DNA from 3 places in the Mesorhizobium sp. M7A.F.Ca.CA.002.05.1.1 genome. Region 1 is predicted to be linked to each of the others. Evidence: predicted binding sites of a transcription regulator. Region 1 holds the regulator's gene; each other region holds the start of a gene.

The links. The regulator PhoB, encoded in region 1, activates phosphate uptake and scavenging genes when phosphate is short. The targets are predictions, from matches to a motif close to TGTCATNNANCTGTCAT.
Region 2: EN939_RS03825 (putative 2-aminoethylphosphonate ABC transporter substrate-binding protein) is a predicted target of PhoB. The motif match lies at 5,714-5,730, and genes of this name have one in related genera.
Region 3: phnC (phosphonate ABC transporter ATP-binding protein) is a predicted target of PhoB. The motif match lies at 5,919-5,935, and genes of this name have one in related genera.

What each region holds. Positions count from the first base shown of each region.
Region 1 is NZ_RZQI01000119.1:2,812-10,440, forward strand. Features, by position in the region: gene EN939_RS08875 (CHASE domain-containing protein) at 1-86, opposite strand, end outside; gene EN939_RS08880 (ATP-binding cassette domain-containing protein) at 214-1,014, opposite strand; gene EN939_RS08885 (sugar ABC transporter permease) at 1,026-2,378, opposite strand; gene xylF (D-xylose ABC transporter substrate-binding protein) at 2,521-3,561, opposite strand; gene EN939_RS08895 (ROK family protein) at 3,832-5,079, shown strand; gene phoB (phosphate regulon transcriptional regulator PhoB) at 5,096-5,785, opposite strand; gene phoU (phosphate signaling complex protein PhoU) at 5,802-6,509, opposite strand; gene pstB (phosphate ABC transporter ATP-binding protein PstB) at 6,536-7,360, opposite strand; partial or broken gene EN939_RS08915 (ABC transporter permease subunit) at 7,378-7,629, opposite strand, start outside.
Region 2 is NZ_RZQI01000037.1:8,327-15,955, forward strand. Features, by position in the region: gene EN939_RS03805 (2-aminoethylphosphonate--pyruvate transaminase) at 1-1,106, shown strand, start outside; gene phnA (phosphonoacetate hydrolase) at 1,131-2,390, shown strand; gene phnY (phosphonoacetaldehyde dehydrogenase) at 2,615-4,072, shown strand; gene pbfA ((R)-1-hydroxy-2-aminoethylphosphonate ammonia-lyase) at 4,145-5,503, shown strand; gene EN939_RS37900 (hypothetical protein) at 5,506-5,649, shown strand; gene EN939_RS03825 (putative 2-aminoethylphosphonate ABC transporter substrate-binding protein) at 5,903-6,928, shown strand; partial or broken gene EN939_RS03830 (ATP-binding cassette domain-containing protein) at 7,051-7,629, shown strand, end outside.
Region 3 is NZ_RZQI01000155.1:59-7,687, reverse strand. Features, by position in the region: gene phnG (phosphonate C-P lyase system protein PhnG) at 70-531, shown strand; gene phnH (phosphonate C-P lyase system protein PhnH) at 531-1,142, shown strand; gene EN939_RS10720 (carbon-phosphorus lyase complex subunit PhnI) at 1,144-2,256, shown strand; gene fosX (FosX/FosE/FosI family fosfomycin resistance hydrolase) at 2,253-2,672, shown strand; gene EN939_RS10710 (alpha-D-ribose 1-methylphosphonate 5-phosphate C-P-lyase PhnJ) at 2,669-3,568, shown strand; gene phnK (phosphonate C-P lyase system protein PhnK) at 3,565-4,341, shown strand; gene phnL (phosphonate C-P lyase system protein PhnL) at 4,381-5,088, shown strand; partial or broken gene EN939_RS10695 (DapH/DapD/GlmU-related protein) at 5,085-5,702, shown strand; gene phnC (phosphonate ABC transporter ATP-binding protein) at 6,015-6,872, shown strand; partial or broken gene phnD (phosphonate ABC transporter substrate-binding protein) at 6,957-7,629, shown strand, end outside.

The DNA of each region.
Region 1 (7,629 bases):
TGTGTGGCGAAATAGGCGAAACCTGCCATCACCATGCTGATTAGTGCGACGGCGATAAAGGCGATGATCGGGAAAAGCTTCTTCAACGGATCGTGCGGTCCCTGAGCGATATCGGACCTTTATGGGCAAGTCGCCGTGCCAACACAATGCCACGGCCAAGCCATCCTTACGGCTGGCATATCACGTGTCCGGCAACGGCGAGCTGGCTTGATCTCAGGCTGCGATCTTCAGCGCACCCGGTCCTGGAATGGCGCCCGGCGGGCATTTGCCAAGAATGATCATCCCCAGCACCTCGTCCTGGGTGACATCGGTGGTGCGGGCGGTGCCAACGACCTGACCGTTCTTCATGACGCAGACCCGGTCGGCAAGCTCGAACACATCGTGGATGTCGTGGCTGATCAGGAAGATGCCGATGCCATCGGACTTGAGCTGCTTGACCAGTTCGCCGACCTGCGCCGTTTCCTGCGGACCAAGCGCCGCCGTCGGCTCGTCCATGATCAGGATGCGGGCGTTGAACAGGATCGCACGCGCGATCGCCACCGATTGCCGCTGGCCGCCCGACAGCTTGATCACCGGCTCCTTGAAGCGCTGGAAGCGGGGATTGAGCCGGCCCATCACCTTGCGCGCCTCGGCCTCCATGGCAACGTCGTCGAGCGTACCCCAGGCGGTCATCAGCTCGCGGCCGAGGAACAGATTGGCGGCGGCGTCGACATTGTCGGCCAACGCCAGCGTCTGGTAGATCGTCTCGATGCCGTATTTCTTGGCGTCGCGTGGATTGGAGATCGATGCCTCCTCGCCGTTGACGAAGATCTGGCCCGAATCGCGCTTGTAGGCGCCGGACAGGATCTTGATCAATGTCGACTTGCCGGCGCCATTGTGGCCGAGCAGCGCCACGACCTCGCCGGGGAAAAGATCGATCGAGGCGTCGTCGACGGCGCGGATGCCGCCAAACGCGATCGAGATGTTCCTCATGTCGATCAGCGCGGTGGCTGCAGGAGCAGTCTTGTCATTCATGGCATGCCCTCCTAGACGCGCTTGCGATAGACGGTGTCGAGCCACACGGCGATGACCAGTACGGCCCCGACGACGATGCTCTGCAGCGGCGAGTCGACGCCGAGCAGCACCATGCCGGACTGCAGCGACTGCATCAGCAGGGCGCCCAGCATGGCGCCGATGATCGTTCCCGATCCGCCGGCAAGCGACGTGCCGCCGATCACGGCGGCTGCAATGACGAGCAGTTCGTCGAGCGTTCCAAGCACGTTGGTGGCCGAATTCTGCCGGGCCGAGGAGATCGCCGCGGCAATCGTGGCCAGCACGCCCATGATCATGAACACCTTCATGGTGATCCATCGCGTGTTGATGCCGGCGAGATTGGCCGCCTCGGGATTGCCGCCGATGGCGAACACATAGCGGCCGAAACGGGTGCGGTTGGTGATGAAGGTCATGACCAGCCCGACGGCGACAGCCATCAGCACCGGTATCGCGATACCGTGGGCGATGAACAGGCCGCCTTCGGGAACGGTGATGTTGTTGGCGGCCGCATATCTGTTCACGATGCCGATCGGCCAGGGGTAGGAGTTGGCGAGCCAGACCGCACCCATGATGGCGCCGCAGGTGACGACTCCAAGCAGCGCCTCGGCCCAGATCGGACGTAGCGGAAACCGGAAACGCTTGCGCTGCACCCGCCCGTTGAACAGCCCAAACACCACGGCGAGGCAGGCGACGATCCCAACGACCCAGCTCCAGGTCGCGCCGATCGATCCCGCCGGCCCACCGCCCATCAGCTGAAAAGTGGCGTTAAGCGGCGCCACGGTCTGGCCTGAAGTGACCCACCAGGCGGCACCGCGCCAGACCAGCAGGCCGCCCAGCGTCACGATAAAGGCGGGCACTTCGAGATAGGCGATGACGAAGCCTTGAAAAGCGCCGATCAACAGGCCGAGCGCCAGGCCGATGACCAGTGCCAGGACCCAGATCCACGGGTTGCCGAGTTCGAGCCCGACAAAGCGCACCAGGAAATGCACCTGGGCAAATCCCATCACCATGCCGATCAGGCCCTCGGCGGAACCGACCGACAGGTCGATGTTGCGCATGACGATGACCAGCACCATGCCGCAGGCCATGATGGCAACCGCGGATGTCTGCACCGACAGGTTCCACAGATTGCGCGGCGTGAGAAAGGTGCGGCTGTCGAAATCGAGCGGATTGACGCCAAGGCGCAGGCTGGAAATGACATGCAGCCCAATCCAGATAACCAGCAGCGCGCCGATCATGCCGAGCATGCGGGTGTCGATCTCGGTCGCCTTCAGGAACCGGGCGACGGCGCCGAGTTCCGACGCGCGCGCCGTATCGGTCTGCGGGTTTGACGTCGTATCGGTCATGGTTTCCTCCCACCGGCTGGCCGTCTGACGCGCATGCCGGAGCCCAGCCTAGAAGCTATCCGCATGATGCGGAAACAGAATTCTTTGAGAAAACGCCGCGGCTTTTGGGCCGCGGCGTTCAGATATTGCAAAGTGGTACGGATCAGTTGCAGGCCGCCACGGTGCCGGCGGCGACACCCGCGCAGACTTCGTCCTTCTTGATCCAGCCGGCGTCGATGACGACGTTGAGATTGTCCTTGGTGATGGCAACCGGGGTCAGGAACAGCGACTTGACGGTGTTGCCGCCCGGCGTCGTGAAGTCCTTGGCGCCGGCGATGTCGCTCGTCTTCTTGCCGTCGGCCAGTTGCGAGGCGATCTCGGCGGCATTCTTGCCGAGCTCCCGCGCGTCCTTCCACACCGACACGGTTTGCGTGCCGAGGGCGATGCGGTTCAGCGCGGCGTGGTCGCCGTCCTGACCCGAGACCGGCACGGTGCCGGCCAAGCCTTGAGCCGTCAGCGCCGCGACGACGCCACCGGCAGTGCCGTCATTGGCCGCGACCACCGCGTCGACCTTGTTGTCGTTGGCGGTCAGGAACTGCTCCATGTTCTTCTGGGCGTTGGCGGGCAGCCAGCCATCCGTGTAGGCTTCGCCGACATTCTTGATCTTGCCGCTGTCGATGGCTTCCTTGAGCACTTCCATCGAGCCCGAGAACAGGAAGTCGGCATTGGGATCGGCACCGGAGCCCTTGATGAAGACGTAGTTGCCTTCCGGCTTGACCTTGAACACTTCGCGGGCCTGCATGCGGCCGACTTCCTTGTTGTCGAAGGTCAGATAGAAGACGTCCTTGTTCTCGATCAGCCGGTCATAGCCGACGACCGGAATGCCTTCGTCCAGCGCCTTCTGCACGGCCGGGCCGATGGCCGAAGCGTCCTGCGCCAGGATGATCAGGGAATTAGCGCCCTGCGAGATCAGGCTTTCGACATCGGTAAGCTGCTTGCCGGGATTGGACTGCGCATCGGCGGAGATGTACTTGTCGCCGGCGGCCTCGATCGCCGTCTTCATGGCGGCCTCGTCGGTCTTCCAGCGTTCTTCCTGGAAGTTGGACCACGAAACGCCGACAACCTTGTCCTTCGCCTGCGCGACAGACGCGAGCGTCAGCGACATGGCGGCACCCGCCAGGATGGCGGCCGTGAATCTTTTCATATTATCCTCCCTGCGCCGCGTATGGCGCGACCAAACTGACCCGAGGGCCGGCACAGAGGCTCTATTTTTTCGAGCCTCGAAAAAATACTGGGCCAACGCCCGAACGCTGTCAACATCGATTCTGATGGATTTTGATGTCATTTCGAGTTTTTTTCGAGTCTCGGAATAAATAAATGACACGGCATGCAGCTTCTGCCAGTATTTACCGGCGTCACCGACAGCGTTCCAGGGGCAGGAGGAACCGCGGCGACCGGGAGGATATGAAAGAACATGTCGGTCGGAATCCGCCACGACGATCTGCGCCGCCGCAACCGCGCCATGGTGATCGCGGCAGTGCGCCGCGCCGGACAGCCGTCACGAACCGAGATCGCCGCGACCACAAGCCTCAGCCATTCGACCATCTCGGCGATTTCATCCGACCTGATCGTCGAAGGCATCCTGACCGAAAGCAAGCCGAGCGAGGCCGGCTCGCTCAAACGCGGCCGGCCGCAGGTCGGCCTCAGTCTCAATCCGGAAGCGGCCGCGGTAATGACCGTGGTGCTGTCGCTGAACTTCCTCTCCGTCGCCGTCATCGACTATGCCGGCCAGGTGATATCCGAGGAACAGCGCCGGCTGGACACGCTGACGATGTCGCGCGAGTCGCTGATCGGGGAATGCACGGCCATCGTGCGGCGCCGCCTGGCAGATCCCGACCTGGACGTGCGCAGCATCGCCCGCATCGCGCTGGCCATCCAGGGCATCACCGACACCCGTGCCCGCGCCATGCTGTGGTCGCCGATCACGCCGCACACCGACATCGCCTTCGCTGACATATTCGAAGACGAGTTCGGCATCCCTGCCATAATGGAGAACGACTGCAACATGATGGCGGTGGCGCTGCGCTGGCGCGACCCCGATCGTTACCGCGACGATTTCATCGCTATCCTTTTGTCGCACGGCATCGGCATGGGACTGGTGCTGAAGGGCGAATTGTTCACCGGCACCCATTCTTCGGGCGGCGAATTCGGCCACATGATCCATCGGCCGAACGGCGCGCTATGTCGCTGCGGACGGCGCGGCTGCGTCGAAGCCTATGCGGGCAATTACGCCATCTGGCGCAACGCCAGGCAGATGGGCGAGGATGCAGAACCCGTCGCCGATGTCAGCGACGCCGACATGCGCGCCCTGGCTGCCGCGGCCCGCGAAGGTGACGGACCCGAACGGGAAGCCTATCGCAAGGCCGGCGAAGCGCTCGGCTACGGCCTCGGCAGCCTGTTCGCGCTGATCGATCCGGCGCCGGTCGCCATGGTCGGTGTCAGCGCCGCCGCCTTCGACCTGATCGAGCCGGCATTGCGGCAAGCGATTGCCCAGACCGCCGGCGGCCAGCATTCCAAATCGATTTCCTTCGACACCGAGCCGAACGAACTGCCGCTGATCCGCGAAGGCTGCGCCATGCGGGCGCTGATCTTCGTCGATCAGGAGATTTTTGCGCCGGGCGTGCAGGCGAGATCCGGTTTCGGCGGCAAGAACGTGGCGTGAGTTCAAACGAGGGAGTTCAGTCCTCTCGGATGGCGTATCCGGCCCCACGGATCGTGCGGATGACATCAGGCATACGGCCATTGTTGACCGCCTTGCGCAGCCGGCCGACATGCACGTCGACCGTGCGCTCGTCGATGTAGATCGTCTCGCCCCAGACATTGTCGAGCAGCTGGCTGCGCGAGAACACGCGGCCTGGATGGCGCATCATGAATTCGAGCAGGCGGAATTCCGTCGGCCCAAGCCGGATCTCGCTCTTCTTGCGATAGACACGGTGCGACTCGCGATCGAGCACGATATCGCCGACCTTTAGCACGCTGGACAGCACTTCCGGCTTGGCCCGGCGCAGCAGCGCCTTGACCCTGGCCATGAACTCCGGCGTCGAGAAGGGCTTGACCAGATAGTCGTCGGCGCCGGTCGACAGGCCGCGCACGCGGTCGCTTTCCTCGCCTCGCGCGGTCAGCATGATGATCGGCAGCCGCTCGGTCTCGGGACGCATTCGCAGGCGCCGGCAGAGTTCGATGCCCGAAACCGCAGGCACCATCCAGTCGAGCACCAGAAGATCGGGAACGTTCTCCTGCAGCCGGATTTCGGCCTCATCGCCGCGCGTCACCACCTCGACCTGGTAACCTTCGGATTCAAGATTGTAGCGGAGCAGCACGCCTAGCGGCTCCTCATCCTCCACCACCATGATGCGTGGTGCGATCATCGGCTGGTCACCCTTGTTATGCCGCTGGCGCGGACATTGCCGTCTCGTCCTGCTTCGGACGATTGGCTGGCAGCTGCGTGCCGGTCAAAACATAGTAGGCATTTTCGGCGATGTTGGTCACGTGGTCGCCGATCCGCTCGAGGTTCTTGGCGCAAAACAACAGGTGCGTGCACGCCGTGATGTTGCGGGGATCTTCCATCATGTAGGTCAGCAGCTCGCGGAACACCGAGGTGTATTTGACGTCGATGCGTTCATCATTGTTTCTGAGCGTGGCAAGCGCTGCCGCGTCAGCGGCGGCATACTCGTCGACGACCCCCTGCACCTGGATCAGCACCAGCTGCGCCATCGCGTCGATCGAATGCGAAAGATCGTGCGGCGTGACGCTCAGCCCGACAGTGCCGACGCGCTTGGCGATGTTCTTGGCAAGGTCGCCGATGCGCTCGAGGTCGCCGGCCATGCGGATCGAACCGACCACCGCACGCAGATCGTTGGCCATTGGCTGGCGCTTGGCGATCAGCGTGATGGCGCGATCGTCCAGCTCGCGCTGGCGGGCATCCATGATCGCATCGTCGGAAACCACGCGCTGCGCCAGCGCATTGTCCGAATTGAGCAAAGCCTTGGTCGAGCCACTGACCATCGAGCGGGCGAGATCGCCCATGTCGCGGATCAGCTGGCTGATCTGCTCCAGATCCTCATCGAAAGATGCAACGGTATGTTCACCCATGATCTTCGTCCCTCATATGCCTGAGCTCAGCCGAACCGGCCGGTGATGTAGTCCTGGGTGCGTTTGTCGTCGGGGGTGGTGAACATCTTGTCGGTGGCGCCCTCCTCGACCAGATAGCCTAGATGGAACATCGCGGTGCGCTGCGACACGCGCGCTGCCTGCTGCATCGAATGGGTGACGATGACGATCGTATAGTTCTGGCGCAGTTCGTCGATCAGTTCCTCGACGCGAGCAGTGGCGATCGGGTCGAGCGCCGAACACGGTTCGTCCATCAGGATCACCTCGGGTGACACGGCGATGGCGCGTGCAATGCACAGACGCTGTTGCTGGCCACCGGAAAGACCCGTGCCAGGTTCCTGCAAACGGTCCTTCACCTCGTTCCAGATCGCCGCCTTCTTCAAGCTCGACTCGACGATCTGATCCATGTCGGCCTTGCGCTTGGCCAATCCGTGGATGCGCGGGCCATAGGCGACGTTCTCGTAGATCGACTTGGGGAACGGATTGGGTTTCTGAAACACCATGCCGACGCGCGCCCTGAGTTCGACGACATCGATGTTCTTGTCGTAGATGTCTTCTTCGTCGAGCGTTATCTTGCCGGTTACCCGCGCGGAATCGATGGTGTCGTTCATGCGGTTGAGGCAACGCAGGAAGGTCGACTTGCCGCAGCCGGAGGGGCCGATCAGCGCCGTCACCTGATTCAGGCGGACGTCGAGATTGACATCGAACAGCGCCTGCTTCTCGCCATAGAACACGCCGACCTTGTCGCCACGCATTTTGATCACTTCGTTCGACTTGGCGTTCATCTTATCGCCCACTGCATTTTCAAGGGACTGTTCGGTCATGATGTTCATACCAAAATGCCTTTTTTCTACCAGCGCCGCTCGAACCGACGCCGAAGCACGATCGCGGTGATGTTCATGGCCATGAGGAAGACGAGCAGGATGATGATCGCGCCCGACATGCGCTCGACGAAGGCGCGTTCGGCCTCGTTCGCCCACATATAGATCTGCACCGGCAGCGCAGTGGCCGGATCGAAAGGCGTCGTCGGTGGATCGGCGACGAAGGCGACCATGCCGATTAGCAGCAGGGGCGCGGTTTCACCGAGCGCACGCGCTAGACC
Region 2 (7,629 bases), on a different contig from region 1:
ATTCGGTCAAGGAGGCGATGTTGCGCGACTGGGGATCGTGGGACGGCGACTTCCGCGCCATGACATCGGATATGCGTCGCCGCCTGCTGGCGCTGACCGGGGACAGGAACGATGAGTTCGACTGCGTGCCGATGCAAGGGAGCGGTTCCTTCTGCGTCGAAGCGATGCTGGGTTCGTTTGTGCCCAGAGATGGCAAGGTTCTGGTGCTGGCCAACGGCGCCTACGGCCTGCGCGCCGCGCAGACCATGCACTATCTCGGCCGCGCCTACACGCTGATCGACAAGGGCGACTATCTGCCGCCGCGCGGCGACGAGGTGGCGGCGGCCCTCGCGGCCGACCCTGATATCACCCATGTCATCGCCATCCATTGCGAGACCAGCTCCGGCATCCTCAATCCGGTCGCCGAGATTGCGCAAGCCGTCCATGCCAAGGGTCGCAAGCTGCTGGTCGATTCCATGAGCGCCTTCGGCGCCGTAGCGCTCGACGTCAACGATATCCGCTATGAGGCGATGGTCTCGTCCGCCAACAAGTGCATCGAGGGCGTTCCGGGCTTCGGCTTCATCATCGCCCGCAAGAGCGAGCTGGAGGCTGCCAAAGGCAGGAGCCATTCGCTGTCGCTCGATGTCCACGCCCAGTGGGCGCACCTCAACAAAACCGGCCAGTGGCGCTACACGCCGCCGACGCACGTCGTCGCTGCCTTCCTCGAAGCACTGCGCCAGCACGAGGCCGAAGGCGGCGTCGCCGGCCGTGGCGCTCGCTATACGAGGAACCGCGACGTCATGGTGGCCGGCATGCGCGACCTCGGTTTCGAGACACTGCTCGGGGATCGCTGGCTGTCGCCGATCATCGTCACCTTCTTCAACCCGGCCCATGCCAGTTTCGCCTTCGACCGCTTCTACGATCTGATGAAGGACAAGGGCTTCATCATCTATCCGGGCAAGCTGACCGCCGTCGATAGCTTCCGCGTCGGCTGCATCGGCCAGATGGACGAACATGTCATGCGCCGCGTCGTCGAGGCGGCGGCCTTCTCGCTTCATGAAATGGGCGTCGACACCGCCGCTCCACCCGCCGCGGCACTCGCCGAACGCGCCAAACTCGCCGCCTGAAGCGGCCGATCTCGAGGATATCAGATGAACCAGATGTCTCCCATCAACGTCGCGGTCAACGGCCGCACCTACGCCTGGCCGCGTGTGCCGGCCATCGCCATCTGCCTTGACGGCTGCGAGCCGGCCTATCTCGATGAGGCGATCGAGGCCGGGTTGATGCCGGCGCTGGTCAGGATCAAGCAGAAGGGCACCGTACGTTTTGCGCACTCTGTCATTCCGAGCTTCACCAACCCCAACAATCTGTCGATCGCCACAGGAAGGCCACCGTCGGTGCACGGCATCTGCGGCAACTATCTCTATGAGCGCGAGACCGGCAAGGAAGTGATGATGAATGACCCGCGCTTCCTGCGCGCGCCGACCATTTTCCAGGCCTTCTACGATGCCGGCGCCAAGGTCGCCGTGGTCACCGCCAAGGACAAGCTGCGTGCCTTGCTTGGCAAGGGCCTTGCCTTCGATGAAGGCCGCGCGCTGTGCTTTTCGGCGGAAAAATCCGACACCACCACCAGGGCCGAGCACGGCATCGACAATGCCTCGAAACATTTTGGGCTGCCCGTGCCGGAGGTCTATTCGGCCGAACTGTCGGAATTCGTCTTTGCCGCCGGTGTGCAGCTGCTGAAGGAGTTCCGTCCCGACATCATGTACCTGACGACCACAGACTATGTGCAGCACAAATACGCGCCGGGCGTGCCGCAGGCCAACGCCTTCTACGAGATGTTCGACAAATACCTGACCGAGCTTGATGCGCTTGGCGCGGCGATCGTCGTCACCGCCGACCATGGCATGAAGCCCAAGCACAAGGCGGACGGTTCGCCCGACGTCGTCTATGTCCAGGACCTTCTCGACGAGTGGCTGGGCAAGGACGCCGCCCGCGTCATCCTGCCGATCACCGACCCCTATGTCGTGCATCACGGCGCGCTCGGCTCGTTTGCCACCGCCTATCTGCCTGATGGCGCAGATCAGGCCGGCATCATGGCCCGGCTGGCGAAGATCGACGGCATCATGCTGGTCGTCGACAGCCCGACGGCGTGCGAGCGCTTTGAGCTGCCGGCAGATCGCATCGGCGACATCGTGCTGATCTCGACCGAGAACAAGACGATCGGCACCTCAGAACATCGCCATGACCTGGCGGCTCTGAACGAACCGCTACGGTCGCATGGTGGGCTGACCGAGCAGGAGGTGCCGTTCATCGTCAATCGTGTGCTGCCGGAATTGCCTGATGAACCTGTGTTGAGAAACTTCGACGCCTTTTACTACGCCACAATGGCGGCGGCACTGGCGGGCTGAGCGCTAGTGTCGACCCCCCACTCCGCCTCGCTACGCTCGGCACCTCTCCCCCGATCGACGGGGGAGAGGAAGGCGCCAGGGTTAGCCGCGGCTTAGCCGGGAAACGTGGGGGCGCCGACTTCGCCTGATTTCCTCTCCCCCGTCGATCGGGGGAGAGGTGGCCCGAAGGGCCGGAGTGGGGGTCGACCCCGCGACGTACCCAAGAATCTGCTGGAGCAGAACCCATGACCAAACTCGACCCTTCCATCAAAGTCCGCCACGAGCCGATGCGCATTGCCGGCAAGAAAGTTGATGCCGACGGCGTCGTCGAGGTGCGCTACCCCTGGAACGACACCGTTATCGGCACCGTGCCGGCCGGGCGTGCCGAGCACGCGCGAAAAGCATTCGAGATCGCCGCCAGCTACAAATCGAAGCTGACGCGCTACGAGCGTCAGCAGATCCTGTTCCGCGCCGCCGAGGCATTGGCGTCGCGCCGCGAAGAAATCTCCGATCTCATCACGCTCGAGCTCGGCATCTCCAAGACGGACTCGCTCTATGAGGTCGGCCGTGCCTATGACGTGTTCACGCTGTCGGCGCAGATGTGCATCCAGGATGACGGCCAGATCTTCTCCTGCGACCTCACCCCGCACGGCAAGGCGCGCAAGATCTTCACCACCCGCGAGCCGTTGAAGGCGATCTCGGCGATCACGCCGTTCAACCACCCGCTCAACATGGTCTCGCACAAGGTGGCGCCGGCGATCGCCACCAACAATTGCGTGGTGGTCAAGCCGACCGAATTGACGCCGATGACGGCGCTTCTCCTGGCCGACATTCTCTATGAAGCCGGTCTGCCGCCCGAAATGCTGTCGGTGGTGACCGGCTGGCCCGCAGACATCGGCAACGAGATGATCACCAACGACAATATCGACCTGATCACTTTCACCGGCGGCGTGCCGGTCGGCAAGATGATCGCCCGCACCGCCGGCTACAAGCGCCAGGTGCTGGAACTCGGCGGCAACGACCCGCTGATCATCCTCAACGATCTCTCCGACGAGGATCTGGCCAGAGCCGCGGATCTGGCCGTCGCCGGCGCGACAAAGAACTCCGGCCAGCGCTGCACCGCGGTCAAGCGCATCCTGGTTCAGGAAAGCGTCGCCGACCGCTTCGTGCCGCTGGTGCTGGAGCGGGCGAAAAAAATCCGCTTCGGCGATCCGATGGACCGCTCGACCGACCTTGGCACCGTCGTGCACGAGAAGGCGGCGGCGCTGTTCGAAGCCCGCGTCCACATGGCCGCCGAGCAGGGCGCCGAAATCCTCTACAATCCGGGTCGTCAGGGCGCGTTGCTGCCGCCGATCGTTGTCGATCGCGTTCCTCACACATCCGAATTGGTGATGGAGGAGACGTTCGGCCCGATCATCCCGATCGTTCGCGCGCCGGACGACGATGATGCGCTGATCGCACTGTCCAACTCGACCGCCTTCGGCCTGTCGTCGGGCGTCTGCACCAACTCTTTTCCGCGCATGCAGAAATACATCGCCGGCCTTCAGGTCGGCACCGTCAACATCTGGGAAGTGCCGGGCTACCGCATCGAGATGTCGCCCTTCGGCGGCATCAAGGATTCGGGCAATGGCTACAAGGAAGGCGTCATCGAGGCGATGAAGAGCTACACCAATGTGAAGACATTTTCGCTGCCCTGGTCCTGACCGGGCGGCATTGACGGATAAGACAACCGAGGGAGCGTTCGCCGCTCCCTCATTCGCGTTTCGGAGACCATGATGGCCGCGATCAAAGAGCTTGTGCACACCGAAGGCGATTCCAACACCACAGCGGCTCGCGGCCGATGGGATGCCGGGCAGGACGATCCGCGGATCCGCGGCTTGCTCGATCGCGACGCGGCTGCCTTCATGCACCAGAGTCTGTCCAGCCCCTGCCTTTCGACCATCGCGAAGGCGCAAGGCATCTGGATCGAGGACACCGCTGGCCGCCGCTTCATGGATTTCCACGGCAACAGCGTGCATCACCTCGGCTACGGCCATCCAAGGCTGGTCACGGCGATCAAAAAGCAGCTCGATGAGCTCTGCTTTGCGCCGCGCCGCTTTACCTGCGAGCCCGCCGTCGAGCTGGCGGAGAAGCTGGCGGCATTGGCGCCCGGCGATCTCGGCAAGGTGCTGTTCACCACCGGTGGTTCGGATGCCATCGAGGTCGCGCTGAAGATCGCCCGCGCCGCGACCGGCCGCTTCAAGACGGTGTCGTTCTGGGATGCGTTCCACGGGGCCGGCTTCGGCGCTGCAAGCGTCGGCGGCGAGGCGACCTTCCGCTCGCACATATCAGGCCCGATGATGACCGGCACCGAGCACGTCGCACCCTGGGACGGCTATCGCTGTCCCTATGGCCACGATTCCCTCGAAACCTCGGGGCTCGCTTGCGCCAACATGATCGCCTATGTGCTCGGCCGCGAACAGGACGTGGCGGCGGTCGTCGCAGAACCGATGCGGGCGACGCCCAACCCGCCGCCGCCCGGTTTCTGGAAGCGGGTTCGCGAAGCCTGCGACCGGCACGGCACGCTGCTGATCTTCGACGAGATCCCGACCGGGCTGGGCAAGACGGGAAAATTCTTCGCCCACGAGCATGATGATGTGACGCCCGACATCGTCGTCCTCGGCAAGTCGCTCGGCGGCGGCATCCTGCCGATCGCCGCCGTCATCGCGCGCCGCGACCTCGACGTCACCGGTGGCTTCGCGATCGGCCACTACACCCACGAGAAGAACCCGGTGACGACCCGCGCCGCACTGACGACGATCGACATCATCCTGGAGGAAGGATTGGTCGAACGCGCGGCCGAACTTGGCCGGCACATGCTGGAGCGTATGCAGCACCTGATGGCGCGCTCGCCCCATGTCGGCGACGTCAGGGGCAGGGGACTGATGGTCGGCGTCGAGCTCGTCGAGGATCGCGATACGCGCGAGCCGGCGCGCGATCTCGCCGAACGCGTCTTCTATGCTTGCCTGGGGCAGGGGCTGAGCTTCAAGGTCAGCCAGGGCAATGTGCTGACGCTGTCGCCGCCGCTGGTCATTTCGAAAGCTGATCTCGATCGTGCGCTCGACATCCTCGAGACCGCCGTGCTGGCGGCCTGACCATGAAGGCCGTGCGCACCGACCGCGAGCTCGAATGCCCCGAAATCGACGCGGGCTTGCGGGCGAGGGGGGGCGATCTGGTGGTGACTGTCCGCTCGTCCGACCCGCGTTTGCGGGCACAGACAACGGGCGTTTCGTTCGGCTGACCATAACCGTCTCCGTGCCAATCGTGGGCTTTCGCAAGCGCGAAATAGCGGCCGCAACAGGCATGCGACAGTTCCATGACGACTATCAGTAGAAGTTTGCCTGTCATAAAATAAATAGATTTTACTTATCGATCACCAATCCCCAGAGTTGACCCAACGACGACATCCACAAGCGCTACAGGGCCGCAATGTCCACCGGCGCGATCGTCACAGTGCATCGCAGAATGTGCCAACAATCAAAGGGGAACTGAGCATGAAATCGCGCAACGCAACTATCGCAATGGCCTTCGCCGCGGCATTGATGTCATCCGCCGCCTTTGCCGAAACCTCCGAACTGACAGTCTATACCGCCATTGAAGCCGAAGATCTCGCCCGCTACGCCGAGACTTTCACAAAGAGCCATCCCGACATCAAACTGAACTTTGTCCGCGACTCCACGGGTGTCGTTACCGCCAAGCTGTTGGCCGAAAAGGACAATCCGCAGGCCGACGTTGTCTGGGGCCTTGCCGCTACATCGCTTCTGGTGCTGAAGACCGAAGGCATGCTTGAGCCCTACGCGCCAAAAGGCGTCGAATTGCTCAAGCCGAAGTTTGTCGACAAGGACACGCCACCGGCCTGGGTTGGCATGGACGCCTGGGCGGCTTCGATCTGCTTCAACACCGTGGAGGGCAAAAAGCTTGGCCTCGCCGAGCCGACCAGCTGGAAAGATCTTACCAAGCCGGAATACAAGGGTCACATCGTGATGCCGAACCCGGCCTCGTCCGGCACCGGCTTCCTCGATGTATCGAGCTGGCTGCAGTTGTTCGGCGAGAAGGATGGTTGGGCCTATATGGATGCCCTGCATCAGAATATTGATGCCTACACGCATTCTGGTTCGAAGCCGTGCAAAATGGCCGCCGCCGGTGAAACCGTAATCGGCATCTCGTTCGAGTTCCGCGCCGCGAAATCGAAGAAGGAGGGCGCTCCCCTCGATATCGTCATCCCGTCCGAAGGCATCGGCTGGGACATGGAGGCATCCGCGATCGTTGCGGGAACGAAAAATCTCGAAGCCGCCAAAACGCTGCTCGACTGGTCGATCAGCAAGGAGGCCAACGAGATGTACAATGTAGGTTATGCGGTTCTGGCTATGCCGAATGTCGCCAAGCCGGTCGAATTCCTGCCCGCAGATATCGAGTCCAAGATGATCGACAATGACTTCGAGTGGGCGGCCAACCACCGCAAGGCCATTCTCGACGAGTGGACGAAGCGCTACGACGCCAAGTCTGAGCCCAAGAGCTAGACGCAGAGCATTTCGACAGGGCGCCGTCAGAGCGGCGCCCTTCTCGTAACTCTTCCCGGATGGTCAAAATGAGACACGAACCCGTCGCTGATCTATCGGCAACGCTGGCCGAGGTGCATCCCATGACCGCTGCCGGCAACACGGCTTACCTGCGGATCGAACATCTCTGGAAGGCCTTCGGCGAGTTCCATGCGCTGAAGGACATCTCGCTCGACATCAACGAAGGCGAATTCATCTGCTTTCTCGGCCCTTCGGGTTGCGGCAAGACCACGCTGCTGCGCGCCGTCGCCGGCCTCGACCTGCAGACCAGAGGCGTCGTCCGCCAGGGGGGCAGGGATATCTCAACGCTGCCGCCGTCAAAACGCGACTACGGCATCGTGTTTCAGTCCTACGCGCTGTTTCCCAATCTGACGATTGAAAGGAACATCGCCTTTGGCCTGGAAAACACCAAACGGCCGCGCGCCGAGATCGATGCCCGCGTCAAGGAATTGCTCATGCTGGTCGGCTTGCCCGATCAGGCGAAGAAATACCCAGCGCAGCTTTCCGGCGGGCAGCAGCAGCGCATCGCGCTCGCCCGGGCCATCGCCACCTCGCCCGGCCTGCTTCTGCTCGACGAGCCGCTGTCGGCGCTCGACGCCAAGGTGCGCGTGCACTTGCGCCACGAGATCAAGGGGCTGCAGCGCAAGCTCGGCGTCACCACG
Region 3 (7,629 bases), on a different contig from region 1:
TAGATAATAGGTATAATTTGTATAGTTGTCTATATCAATAGACAAATTTAGCCACGAGGACGATAGCTTATGCGAGGACAGGAAGCCCGCGACCAGGCCGAGCGCAAGGCCGCCATGGCAACCCTTGCGCAATCCAGCGGCGATGACATCGTACGGCTCTGGAATGAGGCCGGACTGCCTTCGGACGCCGAGTTGCTGCGCGGCCCCGAAACCGGCCTTGTCACCCTGCGCGGCCGCATCGGCGGCGGCGGCGCCCCTTTCAATGTCGGCGAGGCGACCGTTACCCGCGCCACCGTCCGGCTGCCCTCCGGTCAGGTCGGCCATTGCTATGCGCTTGGCCGCGACAAGCAGAAGGCGAAGCTGGCGGCCATCGCCGACGCGCTGTGGCAGGACCCTGCCCGCCGCAATGAGGTCGAGACCGGGCTGATAGCGCCCCTGCGGTCGGCTCTAACCGCAGCGCATGAAAAACGCCGCGCCGAGACGGCGGCAACGAAGGTGGATTTCTTCACCATGGTTCGCGGAGAAGACTGATGGACATTGCAGCGCAATCGATCGAGGGCGGTTTCGCCGATCCGGTCTTCGACGCCCAGACCGTGTTCCGCGCCGTCATGGACGCAATGGCTCGGCCCGGCAGCGTGCAGCCGCTGCCGGCCTTCGCCCGCCCGCCGGCGCCGCTCTCGGCGACCGCCGGCGCCATCGCACTGGCGCTGTGCGATAACGACACCCCGCTCTGGCTCGACCAGGCCCTGCAAGCTTCCGCCGCGATCAGATCCTGGCTTGGGTTCCACACTGGCGCGCCCGTGGCCAACACACCGGCCGATGCGCATTTCGCCTTCATCGCGGCCCCGGCCGAGATGATGTCGCTTGATGGTTTTTCGCAGGGCACGCAGGACTATCCCGACCGTTCGACCACGTTGATCCTGCAAGTCGGCGATCTCGTCTCCGGCACGCCGCTGTTGCTCGAAGGTCCCGGCATCGAAACCAGCGCCACGATCGCGCCGGCACAGATGCCGCGCCATTTCGTCGAGCAGTGGAAACAGAACATCAAGCGCTTTCCGCGTGGCGTCGACATCATCCTCGTCACATCAGGCGGCATTGCCTGCCTGCCGCGCACGACGCGCATCAAGACGATGGAGGCGTAAGATGTATGTCGCGGTAAAAGGTGGCGAAGCCGCAATCGCCAACGCCCACAGCCTGCTTGCCGACCGCCGGCGCGGCGACCGTTCGGTGCCGGCGCTTCGCCTCGACCAGATCGTCGAGCAGCTGGCGCTCGGCGTCGACCGGGTGATGAGCGAAGGCTCGCTCTACGATCGGGAGCTGGCCGCGCTCGCCATCGTCCAGGCGCGCGGCGACATGATCGAGGCGATCTTCCTGGTGCGCGCCTATCGCACCACGCTGCCACGCTTCGGCTACTCCAAGCCGATCGACACCGCCACCATGCTGGTCGAGCGGCGCGTGTCGGCGACCTACAAGGATCTGCCCGGCGGCCAATTGCTCGGGCCCACCTTCGACTACACGCACAGACTGCTCGATCCCGAGCTTGCCGCGGGGGCCGAGGTCGCCGAGCCCTTGCTGCGCGAGACGGAAGCGCAAGCCATGCCGCGCGTTTCGGCCATCCTCGCCCGCGAAGGCTTGATCGAACCGGATGGCGACATGCCGCAGGACCATGTCCCCGGCGACATCACCCGCGAGCCGCTGGAATTCCCAATGGCGCGCGACATCCGCCTGCAGGCGCTGTCGCGCGGCGACGAGGGCTTTTTGCTGGCGCTCGGCTATTCCACCCAGCGCGGCTATGCCCGCAACCATCCCTTCGTCGGCGAGATCCGCATCGGCGAGGTCGAGCTCGAGTTCGACGTTCCCGAACTGCCCTTCGCTGTCCCGCTCGGCACTGTCCGCATCACCGAATGCCAGATGGTCAACCAGTTCAAAGGCTCGGCCAAGGCGCCGCCGCAGTTCACCCGCGGCTACGGCCTGGTCTTCGGCCAGAGCGAGCGCAAGGCGATGGCGATGGCGCTCTGCGACCGGGCGCTGCGCGCGAAGGAGCTCGGCGAGGATGTCGTCGCCGCGGCCCAGGACGAGGAGTTCGTCATCTCACACTCCGACAATGTCCAGGCGACCGGCTTCGTCGAGCATCTGAAGCTGCCGCACTATGTCGATTTCCAGGCCGAACTCGACCTCGTGCGCCGCATGCGCGCCGAACACGACGCCCACCAAAACCCCGTGAAGGTCGAAGAGAAGCGGGAGGCCGCGGAATGATCGAAGGGCTTTCCCACATGACCTTCATCGTCCGCGATCTCGAGCGGATGACCAAGATCCTCGAGGGCGTATTCGACGCACGCGAAATCTATGCCAGCGATGCCGAGCAGTTCTCGGTGTCGCGCGAAAAATTCTTCCTGATCGGCGACATCTGGGTCGCCATCATGGAGGGCGAGCCCTTGCCGGAGCGCAGCTACAACCACATCGCCTTCAAGATCGATGACGCCGATTTCGACCACTATGCCGAGTGCATCGGCAAGCTCGGCCTCGACATGCGCCCGCCGCGCCCGCGCGTCGAGGGCGAGGGCCGCTCGATCTATTTCTACGACGACGACAACCACATGTTCGAACTGCACACGGGCACGCTCAATGAGCGGCTGGCGCGCTACGCCAAGGGATTTGAGGTCGCATCATGACCGACATCGCCACCTACAACTTCGCCTATCTCGACGAACAGACCAAAAGGATGATCCGCCGCGCGATCCTCAAGGGCATCGCCATCCCGGGATATCAGGTGCCGTTCGCCTCGCGCGAAATGCCGATGCCCTATGGCTGGGGCACTGGCGGCGTCCAGGTCACCGCTTCGATCATCGGCCCAGACGATGTGCTCAAGGTGATCGACCAGGGCGCCGACGACACCACCAACGCGGTCTCGATCCGCGCCTTCTTCAAGAAGGTCGCCAACGTCGCGGTGACGACCGACACCGCCAGCGCCACCATCATCCAGACCCGTCACCGCATTCCCGAGCATCCGCTGACGGCGGGCCAGGTGCTGGTCTACCAGGTGCCGATCCCGGAACCCTTGCGCTTCCTCGAGCCACGCGAGACCGAAACGCGGAAAATGCATGCGCTGGAAGAATACGGCCTCATGCATGTGAAACTTTACGAGGACATCGCCAAACACGGCCGCATCGCCACCACCTATGCCTATCCGGTCAAGGTCGAGGGCCGCTATGTGATGGACCCGTCGCCGACGCCGAAATTCGACAATCCCAAGATGCACCGCTCGCCGGCGCTGCAGCTGTTCGGCGCCGGGCGCGAAAAGCGCATCTATGCGGTGCCGCCCTTCACCGAAGTGGTCAGCCTCGACTTCGAGGATCATCCGTTCGAGGTGCAGACCTTCGACCAGCCCTGCGCGCTGTGCGCGGCCGAGAATGTCTATCTCGACGAGGTCATCCTCGACGACCATGGAGGCCACATGTTCGTCTGCTCCGACACGGATCATTGCGAGAAGCGGCGGGCGGACGGCCATCACGGCCACCTTGCTTCAGAGAACCATCTTGCCTCGGAAAAAATGGAGCCGGCGCAATGACCGACGAACCGCTGCTGCGCGTCTCGGCGCTCTCCAAATTCTACGGCTCGCGCGTCGGCTGCGACAACGTCTCCTTCGACCTGTGGCCGGGCGAAGTCCTGGCTGTGGTCGGCGAGTCCGGCTCCGGCAAGACGACATTGCTCAACTGCCTGTCGACGCGGCTGCTGCCCTCCTCCGGCAGCGCCAGCTACCGCATGCGCGACGGCCAGTTCCGCGAGCTCTACCGCATGAGTGAGGCCGAGCGCCGCTTCCTGATGCGCACCGACTGGGGGTTTGTCCACCAGAACCCGGCCGACGGCCTGCGCATGACGGTGTCGGCCGGCGCCAATGTCGGCGAGCGGCTGATGGCGGTCGGCGACCGCCACTACGGCAAGATCCGCGCCACCGCCGTCGACTGGCTATCGCGCGTCGAGATCGACGAGGACCGCATCGACGACGAGCCCCGCGCCTTTTCCGGCGGCATGCGCCAGCGCCTGCAGATTGCCCGCAACCTCGTCACCGGCCCGCGTCTGGTGTTCATGGACGAGCCAACCGGCGGCCTCGACGTCTCGGTCCAGGCGCGCCTGCTCGACCTGCTGCGCGGTCTGGTCACCGATCTTGGTCTGGCGGCCATCGTCGTCACCCATGACCTTGCCGTGGCGCGGCTTTTGTCGCAGCGCATGATGGTGATGAAGGACGGCCGCGTCGTCGAAAGCGGTCTCACCGACCGCGTGCTCGACGACCCGCGCGCGCCTTACACGCAATTGCTTGTTTCCTCGATTCTGCAGGTTTGACGATGACGCGCAAACGACTGACGATTGGAGAACCTTCTGATGGCAACCCCGCTCGTTGTTTCCGGCGTTGCCAAGAGCTTCACCATGCATCTGCGTGACGGCATCAAACTGCCTGTTGTCGCCGGTGTCTCGTTCTCGATCAGGGCCGGCGAATGCACCGTGCTCGGCGGCCCGTCCGGTGCCGGCAAGAGCTCGATCCTGAAGATGCTCTACGGCAACTACGCCGTCGACGAAGGCCAGATCATCGTCACGCATGATGACGGGCTGATCGACCTGGCCACCGCCAGCCCTCGCACCGTGCTTGCGGTGCGCCGGCAAACGATCGGCTATGTCAGCCAGTTCCTGCGCACCGTGCCGCGCGTTTCGGCGCTCGATGTCGTCGCCGAACCGCTGGTCGAGCGCGGCGAGGATCGCGAGATTGCCCGCGGCAAGGCGCGCGCCTTGCTGGCACAGCTCAACCTGCCGGAGAAACTCTGGGCTTTGCCGCCTGCGACCTTTTCCGGCGGCGAGCAGCAGCGCGTTAACATCGCGCGCGGCTTCATCACCGAGCATCCGATCCTGCTGCTCGACGAACCGACCGCTTCGCTCGACGCCAGGAACCGCGACGTCGTGATCGAACTCATCGCCGCCAAGAAGGCGGCTGATGTCGCCCTGCTCGGCATCTTCCATGACCACGACGTGCGCGAGGCGGTTGCCGACCGCATCATCGACGTCACCGCGTTCGCGTCCGGAAAAATCGCCGCATGACCAGGAAATTGTCCGAGACGCCGCTGGTCCACCCGACGGCGGATGTACAGAATTCGACGCTCGGCCGCTGGACCGAGATCGCCGACCGCAGCCGGGTCTCGGAAAGCGAACTCGGCGACTATTCCTACATGATGCAGGACTGCTCCGTCTGGTGCGCGACGATCGGCAAGTTCGCCAACATCGCGGCCAGCGTTCGCATCAACGCCACCAACCACCCGACCTGGCGGCCGACGCTGCATCACTTCACCTATCGCGCCTCGGACTACTGGGACGATGCCGAGCACGAGACAGAATTCTTCGCCCAGCGCCGCGCCAAACGCGTCACCATCGGCCACGACACCTGGCTCGGTCACGGCTCGACTATCCTGCCCGGCGTCACCGTCGGCGATGGCGCCGCGGTCGGCGCGGGTGCGGTGGTCTCGAAAGATGTCGCGCCCTATACCATTGTCGGCGGCGTGCCGGCCAAACCGATCCGCGAGCGCTTCGATCGCCGCACGGCCGAACGCTACCAGGCGCTCGCCTGGTGAGACTGGGACCATGCAAGGCTGCGCGCCGCGTTGGATGATTTCCGGGAGCTTGAGGCCGAGACGTTCCTAGAGAAATATGGTGGATAGCGACGTCCAGGAATGGCGGTCACTGACGCGGGGCAGCGGGGCATTATCACAAACCGCCCCGGCCCCTACTATCCGCATGACATGCCTCTCGACACCAGCATCGGCGCCATGACGGCCCTTGTCTGGAACGCTTGATGGCACCAGCTCGCCAGGCCCGCGTTCCAAATCACCTTCGACTGCTGACCCAGGGTCGACACTAGACTCCAGCCTGTGGAGCGTAACAAAACTGACATCACCGCGACACGGCAGGTTCATGTGGCTGCGCTAGGCGAGAGCCTGACGATCAATGGTCCGGACCTGGAACCTGCCCCCATGCCAGCAAATTCCGCCACGCTCGAAATCCGCGGTGTCACCCGACGATTTGGCAAGAACACTGCCGTCAGCGACATCAACATCGCGATCCCGCAGGGTCAGATGGTTGGCGTCATCGGCCGTTCGGGCGCCGGCAAATCGACCCTTCTTCGCATGATCAACCGTCTCATCGATCCCAGCCAGGGGTCGATTTTTTTTGACGGCGCCGAGGTCTCCCAGCTGCGCGGTTCGCCACTACGGCGCTGGCAGCGCGATTGCGCCATGATCTTCCAGCAGTTCAACCTGGTGCCGCGCCTCGACGTGCTGACCAATGTGCTTCTCGGCCGGCTGAATCACCGCTCCACCATGTCGAACCTGCTCGGCATCTTCTCCCGCGAGGAACGAGCCGAGGCGATAGCAGCGCTGGAGCGTCTCGATATCGCCCGCACCGCGCTGCAGGCCGCCGGCACCTTGTCGGGTGGCCAGCAGCAGCGCGTCGCCATTGCCCGCGCGTTGATGCAGCAGCCGAAGGTGATCCTCGCCGACGAGCCGATCGCGTCACTCGATCCGCTCAACGCCAAGGTGGTTATGGATTCGCTGCAGGATATCAATTTGCGCGAAGGCATCACCGTGATCACCAACCTGCACACGCTGGACACGGCCCGCACCTATTGCAACCGTATCATCGGCATGGCTGCCGGCAAGGTCGTCTTCGACGGCCCGCCGGAAGAGCTCAACCGCGAGGCCGTGCGCATGGTCTACGGCGCCGACAGCAGCGGCGGCGAAATCTCCGAGGCCATCACCTCGACCAGTGTCATCATCAAGCAAAAAATCGCCGCATCCGCCGGACCGCTTGAGCCAGCCTTTCCTGGTTACTGAGCGACCTGGATCGCCAGCCCGCGTCAAGGGCATCATATCCCAACGCAGCCGGCGCGATGCCGGGACCAACAGGAGAGAGACGAGATGTTTAGAAAGATACTTTTCGGTGCCGTTTCCGTCATGGCCATGGCGATGGGCTCGGTCCAGGCACAGGATCTGAAGGAATTCCGCGTCGGCATTCTGGGCGGCGAGAACGAAGCCGACCGTCTGCGCAACTACCAGTGCTTCGCCGACCACATCAAGCAAGTTCTCGGCGTCGAGAAAGTTTCGCTGTTCCCGGCCGCCGACTACGACGGCGTCATCCAGGGTCTGCTCGGCGGCACGCTCGACTATGCCGAACTCGGCGCTTCCGCCTACGCCAAGGTCTACCTCGAGAACAAGGACGCGGTTCAGCCGATCCTGACGACGGTCCAGACCGACGGTTCGACCGGCTACCATTCGGTTATGGTCGCCCGTGCGGATTCCGGCATCAAGACACTCGCTGACATGAAGGGCAAGAAACTCGGTTTCGCCGATCCCGATTCGACTTCCGGCTACCTGGTCCCGGTCACCTCGCTGCCCAAAGACATCGGCATGGATGTGAAGAGCTATTTCGCGTCGACCGGTTTCGGCGGCGGCCATGAACAGCTTGTCCTTGAAGTTCTGAAGGGCACCTTCGATGCCGGCACCACCTGGGCCTCCGGCGTCGGCGACTTCAAGGATGGCTACAGCTCCGGCAATCTGCGCAAGATGGTCGACAAGGGTGTCCTCAAGATGG